DNA from 3 places in the Bacillus sp. 5w2 genome. Region 1 is predicted to be linked to each of the others. Evidence: riboswitches for the same ligand, from Rfam matches in the RefSeq annotation. Region 1 holds a riboswitch; each other region holds the start of a gene.

Region 1 (3,285 bases):
CATATCCATGACGCAGCCTGCTGTAAAAGAGCGTATTAATAAACTTGAGGATCAAGGTGTTATAGCGGCTTACCGAACGAAATTTGAGCCTTCTAAAATTAATAAGAACATTCAAGCATTCATCATGTTTAAAACGAGCCAATGCTCTGATTTTATCCAATATTGTAATGCCGCTCCTGAAGTAATAGATTTATATCGAATTAGCGGGGAGTTTAATTATATGATGAAGGTCATGAGCGATTCGATGGATTCTCTCGCTACATTTTTAGACTCTTTAATGCGATTCGGATTATCATCTCCTTTAATTGTTTTAAAAAGTGAGTTTGAGGAGAAATTGTCGTTCTGATAAAGGAATAAGAGAATTGACATCTCAATGTGAAAATGAACACTTTATTTAAATTGACAGGCACCAGCTTTCCCAAAAAAGAAAAAGGAGTGGATCATCCACTCCTTTTAATCACCTACCCCTGATTCCTCTGCGCTTCTCTAAACTCCTCCTTCACCTTCTCTAACAACCCTTCTTCTGTAATTAATCGATACGCTGTATTCGCTAATGCTTTTGCGGATGTAATTAATGCTTTGTCTCCTAGTTCTGAACGTGCTGCTTCTCTAAATTCATTCGTATGTGCAATTAAGTCGTCTGGGCCGATTTTGATGTACGGGTGAATGGTCGGTACGACTTGACTTACGTTCCCTGCGTCTGTTGAACCAATGCCAAATCTTTCTTTACGGTTTACATCTTCACCTTGTAATTCTAGTTCTTCAGCTACAACGTCATTAAATGTTTTTGTTACGAGTAGTTCATCGATTTCATTTTGGAATTGATGAATTTTTACTTTTGTGCCTGTTGCTAATGCTGCTCCCTGTGCGATATTTCTTACTTTTTCTGTTACTTCTGCACATCTTTTTCTCGTTGCTGCACGGATGAAGAACCTTGCTGCTGCGTAGTCTGGAATAATATTCGGCGCTTTTCCGCCCTCAGTAATCACGCCATGAATTTTCACATCTGACGGAAGTTGTTGGCGAAGTGCGTTAATACTGTTGTACAGCTGGATGATCGCATCTAATGCGTTAATTCCTTCTTCTGGTGAAGCTGCGGCATGAGCTGTTTTTCCGTAAAAATGAAAATCAAGTGGATCGACTGCTAGTGAAGGACTCGTTGTCGCTGTCTTTCCGCTCGGATGAATCATAAGCGCCGCATCAATGTTTTTGAATAGACCTGCCTTTACATAACTCGCTTTTGCACTACCATTTGGTCCTCCTTCTTCAGCTGGAGTACCAAACACGACAACTTCCCCGCCAATTTCTTCAAGCGTCTCTGATAATGCGATTGCTGCCGCAACACTAATTGTTCCGATTAAATTGTGACCACACGCATGACCAAGTCCTGGTAAAGCATCATACTCAGCTAAAAATGCGATGACTGGTCCTTGTTTCCCTGAACTTTTTCGCGCGATAAAACCTGTTTCATGTCCAGCAATATTGTGCTGCAACTGGAATCCTGCACTCCCTAGCAATAAACTCAACGTTCTTGATGCATAAAACTCTTGATTACCAATCTCCGGATTCGCATGAATATCGTGACTTGTTTCTATGTACTTTTCCTTATTTCTTTCTATACTCTCTTCAATTGTTTTTCTTTGTGACGTTACTCCTGTCGCTCCCATTTTTCTTCCTCCTTTTATTTTCACGTAAAAAAGCCTCTTTCTAAAAGATAGAAAGAGGCTTCTGTATATACAGTCAAAATGAGCTTCTTTCTTATCTTTCAAGTTACCTTGCTGGAATTGGCACAGTATTCATAACGAATCCGCTGCCGAGGTATCATAGGGCCAGTCCCTCCACCTCTCGTGATAAGAATTTTCATAAAATTATATTAAATTATTTTCATTCTAAGTTCATTCCAAATAAAAGTCAAGGAATTCCTATCCGAATTTACCGAATATCTAAAAATCCTTTTAATACACCGATTGTTTCTGGTGCTTGTAATCTTGCACATACGTATGGAAATTCCGTACTACCTTCAAATATCATTTGTGATGTGAGCGGTGCGCCTGCCCAAAAGATTTCATCATCGATTACGATAAACGGGAATGCTTTATTTTGCCTTTGTAACTTTACATTTTTTAATGGAACTGGTCCATCACTATACACTGTTATTTGCGCATTTGTACGCATTAACGCTTGCCATACTCGCTTATCCACTTGTTTTGTGCTTGGAAGTGAAATAATAATTTTTCGTTTTGCGGCTAAAATATCTTTCAATAGTCCTTTCGGCTCTTCAAGATTCATTTCCATAAACCAACGTAAACGTTTCGAAATTTTCCGTTCCCACAATTGTCTTGATGTCGTACGATCATACACATCTCCGTGTCGTTCTATATGAGCTGTTAATTGTGATAACGCTTGTTTTCTCGATAAGTTTTTACGCATATAATGGCAATCTGATAATTGAATGAACTTCCCTCTCGCTCTCGTTACTGCAACGTTGACGAGGCGATGGTTTTTATGGTCAAAGAATAACACGCCAGGTCGTTCTTGCGGATAACTATCAACCGTATCAAAAATCATCATATCTCTTTCAGACCCTTGAAACTTATGAACCGTCGCCGCTAAAACTGGTATGTTTTGATATTTCGTTCTCTGCAACATTTCTCTCATACACGTTGATAAAAAGCGGGATTGTGCCCTGTAAGGTGTAACAACACCAATCGATTGAACACCATCTAACAGCCCGATTAACATCATTTGCATCGCTACTAAACCAGACATAATATTAAAACGAGAACCAGAAGCAGCGTCTTTTAAAGAAAATGCTCCCATTAAGCTCGTATCAAATAAAACACTTGCCTCATTTGCGAACGGTTGCAATCGCGCAAGTTCTTTACGTTCTGAAACAGACGGATGATCGTATACTCTATTTTTATAAATAAATGAGTTTGTAAACTTCGATATATCCGCATGCATACGTCTTTGTTCCTGCAGCATAAAGAGGTTTGGATGTGCCTCTGATTTATTTACAGTATCAACAATCCCAGCATGATAAAACATATCTTCGCCGAGCCATTTTCGAACGAGTTCATGGTTTGCCATCGCAATCGGAGGTAACTGTAAAAAGTCACCACAAACGACGATGCGTTTTCCAAGTGAAGCTGCTAATGCAATTTGCGGAACATAGGCCATACTTACTTCATCTACGACAACTAAATCAAATGTACGCTCATAAATAAGTGAATCAATGGCACATTTCGATAAAGTTGCGCCGATTACTTTCGCATTTTCAATGTA
Region 2 (3,285 bases), on a different contig from region 1:
AAACTAGGCCGACTAGGCGGAAAAACAATTCTTTATTTTGAAATTATTACAACAATTGCAATTATTGTCGGTCTATTAATTGCGAATATTTTCCAACCAGGAAAAGGCGTAAATATGGATCAGTTAACGAAGACAGATATTTCGAAATATACACATACGACAGAGCAAGTGCAAAGTCATTCATTTGCAGATACATTTGTAAATATTGTTCCAACGAACATTATGAAGTCATTAGCTGACGGAGATATGCTTGCTATTATCTTCTTCTCTGTATTATTTGGTTTAGGTGTAGCAGCAATTGGTGAAAGAGGAAGACCGGTTCTTCAATTTTTCCAAGGTGTAGCTGATGCAATGTTTTATGTAACAAACCAAGTTATGAAATTTGCACCATTTGGTGTGTTTGCACTAATTGGTGTTACAGTTTCTACATTCGGTCTAGCTTCATTAATTCCATTAGGGAAATTACTAATTGTCGTATATGGAGCAATGATCTTCTTCGTCGTAGTTGTCTTAGGACTTACAGCGAAAATATTTGGAATTAACATTTTCCAATTCTTTAAGATTTTAAAAGACGAGCTGATCTTAGCATATTCTACAGCGAGTTCAGAAACAGTTTTACCGAAAATCATGGAGAAAATGGAGAAGTTCGGTTGTCCGAAAGCAATTACATCTTTCGTTATTCCGACAGGTTATTCATTTAACTTAGATGGATCAACTTTATATCAAGCAATTGCGGCTATTTTCTTAGCACAAATGTACGGTATTGATTTATCTATTACACAACAAATTACATTATTACTTGTATTAATGGTTACATCAAAAGGTATCGCAGGTGTACCAGGCGTATCATTCGTTGTATTATTAGCGACACTTGGTACAGTAGGTATTCCACCTGAAGGTTTAGCATTCATCGCTGGTATTGACCGTATTTTAGATATGGCTCGTACAGCAGTTAACGTTGTAGGAAACTCTTTAGCAGCTGTAGTTATGTCTAAGTGGGAAGGTCAATATGACGCTGAAAAAGGACAAGCTTATTTGAAAGAGATTTCTGAAAAAGGTCAAGCGGCTTAATTATAATATGAACAAGCTCTCACATAATATGTGGGAGCTTTTCTGTATATAGAAGAGGAGTAGACGTAATGAAACGTAAATATGGTGACGGTTCTTCGTGGAAGCGACTAATAGAGAAGGATTATACGGTTAAGCAAATAGAAGAGGGAATGCTAGGAATACTGGAAATAAAAAAGGTGAAAGAACCAAGTTGTAAAGAATATGATGGTAAAGAACTTTGTATTGCAGGCAATCAGTATACGTGGATTCAATATTTCATAGACGGGAAAAACTTTGCGATTACGGCTATGTTAGATGATCAGAAAAAATTAGTACAATATTATATCGATGTGGCGAAAGAATATGAAATAGACGAACGTAGTTTACCGTATTTTGATGATTTATATTTAGATGTAGTATTATTACCGAACGGTAAGATGTATGTACTAGATGAAGATGAGCTAGAGGATGCCTATAAAAGTGGCGATGTTACAAAAGAAGAGTACGAGTTAGCTTGGTACACTACGAAATGGATAATAGCTGCAATAAAGAATAGTGAATTTTATTGGATTTCAATATTGGAAGAAGAAATCAAAAAGTTAAAATGATTGTTGTATTCAAATTTTTGCATAATTACCAAAAAAATCTATACAAAAAATAATTGACTTTTGTTTTGTAAGCGAGTAAAGTTAGGGAAGAAATTATTATTAAAAAATAAATATGAAACCTTCTTATAAAGAGAGGCGGAGGGACTGGCCCTACGATGCCTCGGCAGCGGACTCGATTTCAGAGTGCTGTGCCAAATCCAGCAAGCATGTGCTTGAAAGATGAGAAGAGTGTTTCTTATAGATGTATAAGACCTCTTCTCATTGGAAGAGGTCTTTTGTTATTCATTAGAAAAAGGTTGAAACTAGGGAGAGATGGTACTTTGAAAGAAACGAGAGGAAATGGTTTGGCTTTATTACCACTTGGAATATTTTTGGCGCTATTTATTGGTTCTGGAATTATTACAGGTGATTTCTATAAATTGCCGATACTTGTAGCGATTTCAATTGCTGTAGGAGTCGCTTTAGCAATGAATCGTAAAGAAAGTTTTAATGTAAAAGTGGAACGATTTGCTAAAGGTGCAGGGAACCCAGATATTATGATTATGGTTTTGATTTTTGTACTGGCGGGAGCGTTTTCTGAAACAGCAAAAGGGATGGGCGGCGTTGATTCTACAGTTAACTTAGCGTTATCAATTTTACCGCAAGGATTTATCGTAGCTGGAATTTTTGTTATAGGGGCATTTATTTCATTAGCGATGGGAACTTCAATGGGAACAATTGCTGCATTAGCACCAATTGCTGTAGGTATTAGTGGGCAAACTGATATCTCAATTGCACTTACGATGGCTACTGTCGTAGGCGGAGCGATGTTTGGTGATAATTTATCATTTATTTCAGATACAACAATCGCAGCTGTACGTTCACAAGGAACAGAAATGAAAGATAAGTTTAAAACGAACTTTTTAATTGTATTACCAGCAGCTATTATTACAATTGTACTTTTAGTAATCGTCACTTTAGGAAGCGATACGCAGATTAAAGCGCATAGCTTTGACTGGATAAAGATTTTACCTTATGCAGGAGTACTTATTACAGCGCTACTTGGTTGGAATGTACTTATCGTGTTAACTGGTGGAACTGTACTATCTGGCGTTATCGGTCTTTTAGATGGAAGTTACACGTTAGAGAGTTTCTTTAAAAGTGTAACGACTGGAATGGGCGGTATGATGGAGTTAGTATTACTAGCTATTTTAATTGGCGGTATGGTCGAACTGATTCAATATAATGGTGGCATTCAATATTTAATGAATATTTTAACGCGTAACATTCGTTCAAAAAAAGGAGCAGAGTTTGGTATTGCTGGCTTAGTGAGTATGACGAATATGTGTACAGCGAATAATACAATTTCTATTATCTTTACAGGTCCACTTGCGAAAAATATTGCAGATCAATATGAAATTGATCCTCGTAAATCAGCGAGTGTATTAGATCTTTTCTCATGTTGTGTGCAAGGATTAATTCCGTATGGTGCGCAAATGTTAACGGCAGCAGGATTTGCGGCGTTATCTCCAATTGAATTGTTGCCATATGCGTTTTATCCAATCTTAGTTGGAGTATGTGGAATCATTTCTATATTAATTGGTTTCCCGAGGTTTTCTAAAGTAGCGGGAAAGAAAGAGTATCATAA
Region 3 (3,285 bases), on a different contig from region 1:
ATAGATATAACTTCACCTGTATTAGGATTCTTCACTTGACCAACAATTTTATCATTTACACCATAAATGATAATATCCGTACCCGAAACATTCATTTCAGCACGAGAACTCTTTGTTTTCAGCTCTATTTGTATTTTAGCCTTCATTATACTCAGTTCTTGTCCATCAGCCTTTATATCCATATCCTGCATCACCGTTACATACTCTTCATTTTTTAAGTTCTCATACGCCTTATTAAAAACATCTTTTGCGGCTAAATCCTTCTCTTTCTTTACTGATGCCGTTTTGGGTTCACCCGTCTTCGATACTTTATCACTACTACACCCTACCCCTAAACCAATTGTAAGTAATAAACTAGAAGCTACTATAATTTTCTTCATAAAAATCCCCCTTTACCAAATAATACCACTTTTTTATCTTTTAAATCTATATGATTTCCAATGTCCTTATTTAAATTCAACTCTAAATAACAACATGTTTGATGAAAGGTTTAAATATGATGTAAATAAAAACAACGAAATTCGGGAGGTTATTATGAAAGCAATGATTTGCACAAAATATGGACCACCTAACGTTCTCCAGCTTCAAAATATAGAGAAACCTACACCTAAAAAGAACGAAGTATTAATTAAAATTCATGCAACAAGTGTATCGACTGGAGATTGTAGAATACGCGGCTTTAATAGTCCCCTCTTATTTTGGATTCCTATGCGGATCATATTAGGTTTCAGAAAACCGAGAAAACCTATACTCGGCGTAGAATTAGCTGGAGAAATTGAGGAAATTGGAACAGATGTAACCCAATTTAAAAAAGGAGATCCAATTTTTGCATTAACAGAACTAAACCTTGGTGGTTATGCCGAATACACATGTGTACATGAAAGTGGATTAATAGCATTAAAACCTACCAATGTGACGTATGAAGAAGCGGCAGTTATTTCTTTTGGCGGAACTTCAGCATTACATTTCCTGAGAAAGGGCCGTATAAAAAAAGGACAACAAGTGCTCATATATGGTGCCTCTGGATCAGTAGGAACAGCTGCCGTACAACTTGCTAAATATTTTGGTGCGACCGTTACGGCTGTTTGTAGTCATTCAAATTTTGAACTCGTGCAATCTTTAGGAGCTGATAAAATAATTGATTATACAAAAGAAGATTTTACTAAGCGGGGTGAACGCTACAATATTATATTTGATGCAGTTGGAAAACATAAAAAATCCCTTTGTGAAAAGGCATTAACACCTAATGGGAAATATGTATCTGTGAATGGAATGATGGCAAAAGTAAGTAAAGAAGATATGATTCTACTAAAAAAACTAACTGAAGCAGAACATTTAAAGCCTGTTATTGATAGAACTTACCGATTAGAAGAAATTACTGAAGCTCATATATATGTAGAAAAAGGGCATAAAAAAGGAAATGTTTCGATTACCTTAAAATAAAATATATTCAGAAAATAACATTGACAATTCTTTTTGTAAGATTTACTATTAGTAGCATATTAAAAAAACTACATACACATACTCTTATCAAGAGTGGCGGAGGGACTGGCCCGATGATGCCCGGCAACCGAGCTTATGACGTATAAGCTAAGGTGCTAATTCCTGCAAAACGAGCTTTCGTTTTGGAAGATAAGAGAGGAACCTATTTTGTCTATTCGGCACCTCTCTTATTTTTGAGAGGTGCTTTTTATTTTGGAACGTATATGAAGGGGGAACTATAGATGAAAAAAGTATTATTGAGCATTGTAAGTGGAGCGGTATTATTATTAGGCGCATGTAGCGGGGGTTCAGATAAAGAAGTAAAAGCGTTAGATGAGAAAAAGATTACTGTCGGTGTAACAGGCGGTCCGCATGAACAAATTTTTGAAAAGGTAAAAGAAGTTGCCGCAAAAGACGGTCTCGAAATTGATGTAAAAGTATTTAATGATTATGTAGCACCAAACGTATCCCTAGATGAAAAAAGCCTCGATGTAAATAGCTATCAAACGAAATCATATTTAGACGTATTTAAAGCTGAACGTAATATGAAATTAACTGAAGTATTTTCAACAGTAACATTCCCTATGGGTGTATATTCGAAAAGCTTAAAAGATGTAAAGGATTTAAAAGAGGGCGACGCAATTGCTGTACCAAATGATCCAACAAATGAACTTCGAGCTTTAAAGCTATTTGAAAAAGCCGGTGTTTTAAAAGTAGATCCAAAGGCTACAGAAAAAGCGACTGCGAAAGATGTAATTGAAAATCCAAAAAACTTAAAGATTGTTGAATTAGAGGCATCTCAATTACCGACACAACTAAGTGAAGTAAAAGCAGCTGCGATTAATACAAACTTTGCATTAGGTGCAAAATTAAGCCCTGCGAAAGATTCTATCTTCCGTGAAGGAAAAGATTCACCATATGTGAACTGGGTCGTTGTTCGTACTGAAAATAAAGATGATGCTGTTGTAAATAAATTAAAGAAAGCTTATCAATCTAAAGAAGTGAAAGAATTTATCGAGAAAAAATTTGATGGTTCTGTTTTACCGTCTTGGTAGGAGCTGACGATAATGATTGAATTAAAAAATGTATCCAAAGTATTCACAACAAAAAAAGGGAATGTGGAAGCTCTTAAACCTACCTCCCTTCAAGTAAAAAAGGGCGAAGTATTTGGAATCATTGGATATAGTGGTGCTGGTAAAAGTACATTAATTCGATGTGTAAATTTATTAGAAAAGCCAACGACAGGAAATATCATTGTAAACAACCAAGACTTAACAACTTTATCAGCAAAAGAACTCGCAAAAGCGCGACAAAAAATCGGAATGATCTTTCAAGGATTCAATTTACTTAAAACCGTGACAGTTTATGAAAATATCGCATTACCTTTACGCCTTGCTGGCATTCCCAAAGTAGAAATTGAAAAAAGGGTAGAAAAATACTTACGTATTGTCGATCTTTTCAATCGAAAAGATGCCTATCCGAGTGAACTTTCTGGTGGCCAAAAGCAGCGTGTTGCCATTGCACGCGCACTATCACACGAACCTGAAGTGTTATTAAGCGACGAAGCAACAAGCGCTTTAGATCCGGAAACAACCGATTCTATCCTTGACTTATTATTAAAAATCAATGAAGAAATCGGGATCACAATTTTATTAATTACACATGAAATGAATGTCATCCAGCGTATATGTGACCGAGTTGCTGTTATGGAACATGGAGCAGTAATCGAAAGTGGAACTGTGAAAGATATTTTCACCAACCCACAACATATAACAACGAAGAAATTCGTAAATAGTGCATTTG

Evidence for each region. Region 1 has a riboswitch for S-adenosylmethionine ahead of ACXY7N_RS17255 (M20 family metallopeptidase). Riboswitches for the same ligand answer to the same signal wherever they lie in the genome.
Region 2: another riboswitch for S-adenosylmethionine. It lies ahead of ACXY7N_RS06025 (Na+/H+ antiporter NhaC family protein); the one in region 1 lies ahead of ACXY7N_RS17255 (M20 family metallopeptidase).
Region 3: another riboswitch for S-adenosylmethionine. It lies ahead of ACXY7N_RS25120 (MetQ/NlpA family ABC transporter substrate-binding protein); the one in region 1 lies ahead of ACXY7N_RS17255 (M20 family metallopeptidase).

Annotation. Positions count from the first base shown of each region.
Region 1 is NZ_JBTIWT010000010.1:40,535-43,819, forward strand. Features, by position in the region: gene ACXY7N_RS17250 (Lrp/AsnC family transcriptional regulator) at 1-346, shown strand, start outside; gene ACXY7N_RS17255 (M20 family metallopeptidase) at 462-1,667, opposite strand; SAM riboswitch class I at 1,756-1,857, opposite strand; gene ACXY7N_RS17260 (AAA domain-containing protein) at 1,933-3,285, opposite strand, start outside.
Region 2 is NZ_JBTIWT010000002.1:332,958-336,242, forward strand. Features, by position in the region: gene gltP (glutamate/aspartate:proton symporter GltP) at 1-1,071, shown strand, start outside; gene ACXY7N_RS06020 (ribonuclease FAU-1 family protein) at 1,140-1,658, shown strand; SAM riboswitch class I at 1,779-1,884, shown strand; gene ACXY7N_RS06025 (Na+/H+ antiporter NhaC family protein) at 1,979-3,285, shown strand, end outside.
Region 3 is NZ_JBTIWT010000020.1:78,317-81,601, forward strand. Features, by position in the region: gene ACXY7N_RS25110 (hypothetical protein) at 1-380, opposite strand, end outside; gene ACXY7N_RS25115 (NAD(P)-dependent alcohol dehydrogenase) at 535-1,443, shown strand; SAM riboswitch class I at 1,525-1,639, shown strand; gene ACXY7N_RS25120 (MetQ/NlpA family ABC transporter substrate-binding protein) at 1,725-2,537, shown strand; gene ACXY7N_RS25125 (methionine ABC transporter ATP-binding protein) at 2,550-3,285, shown strand, end outside.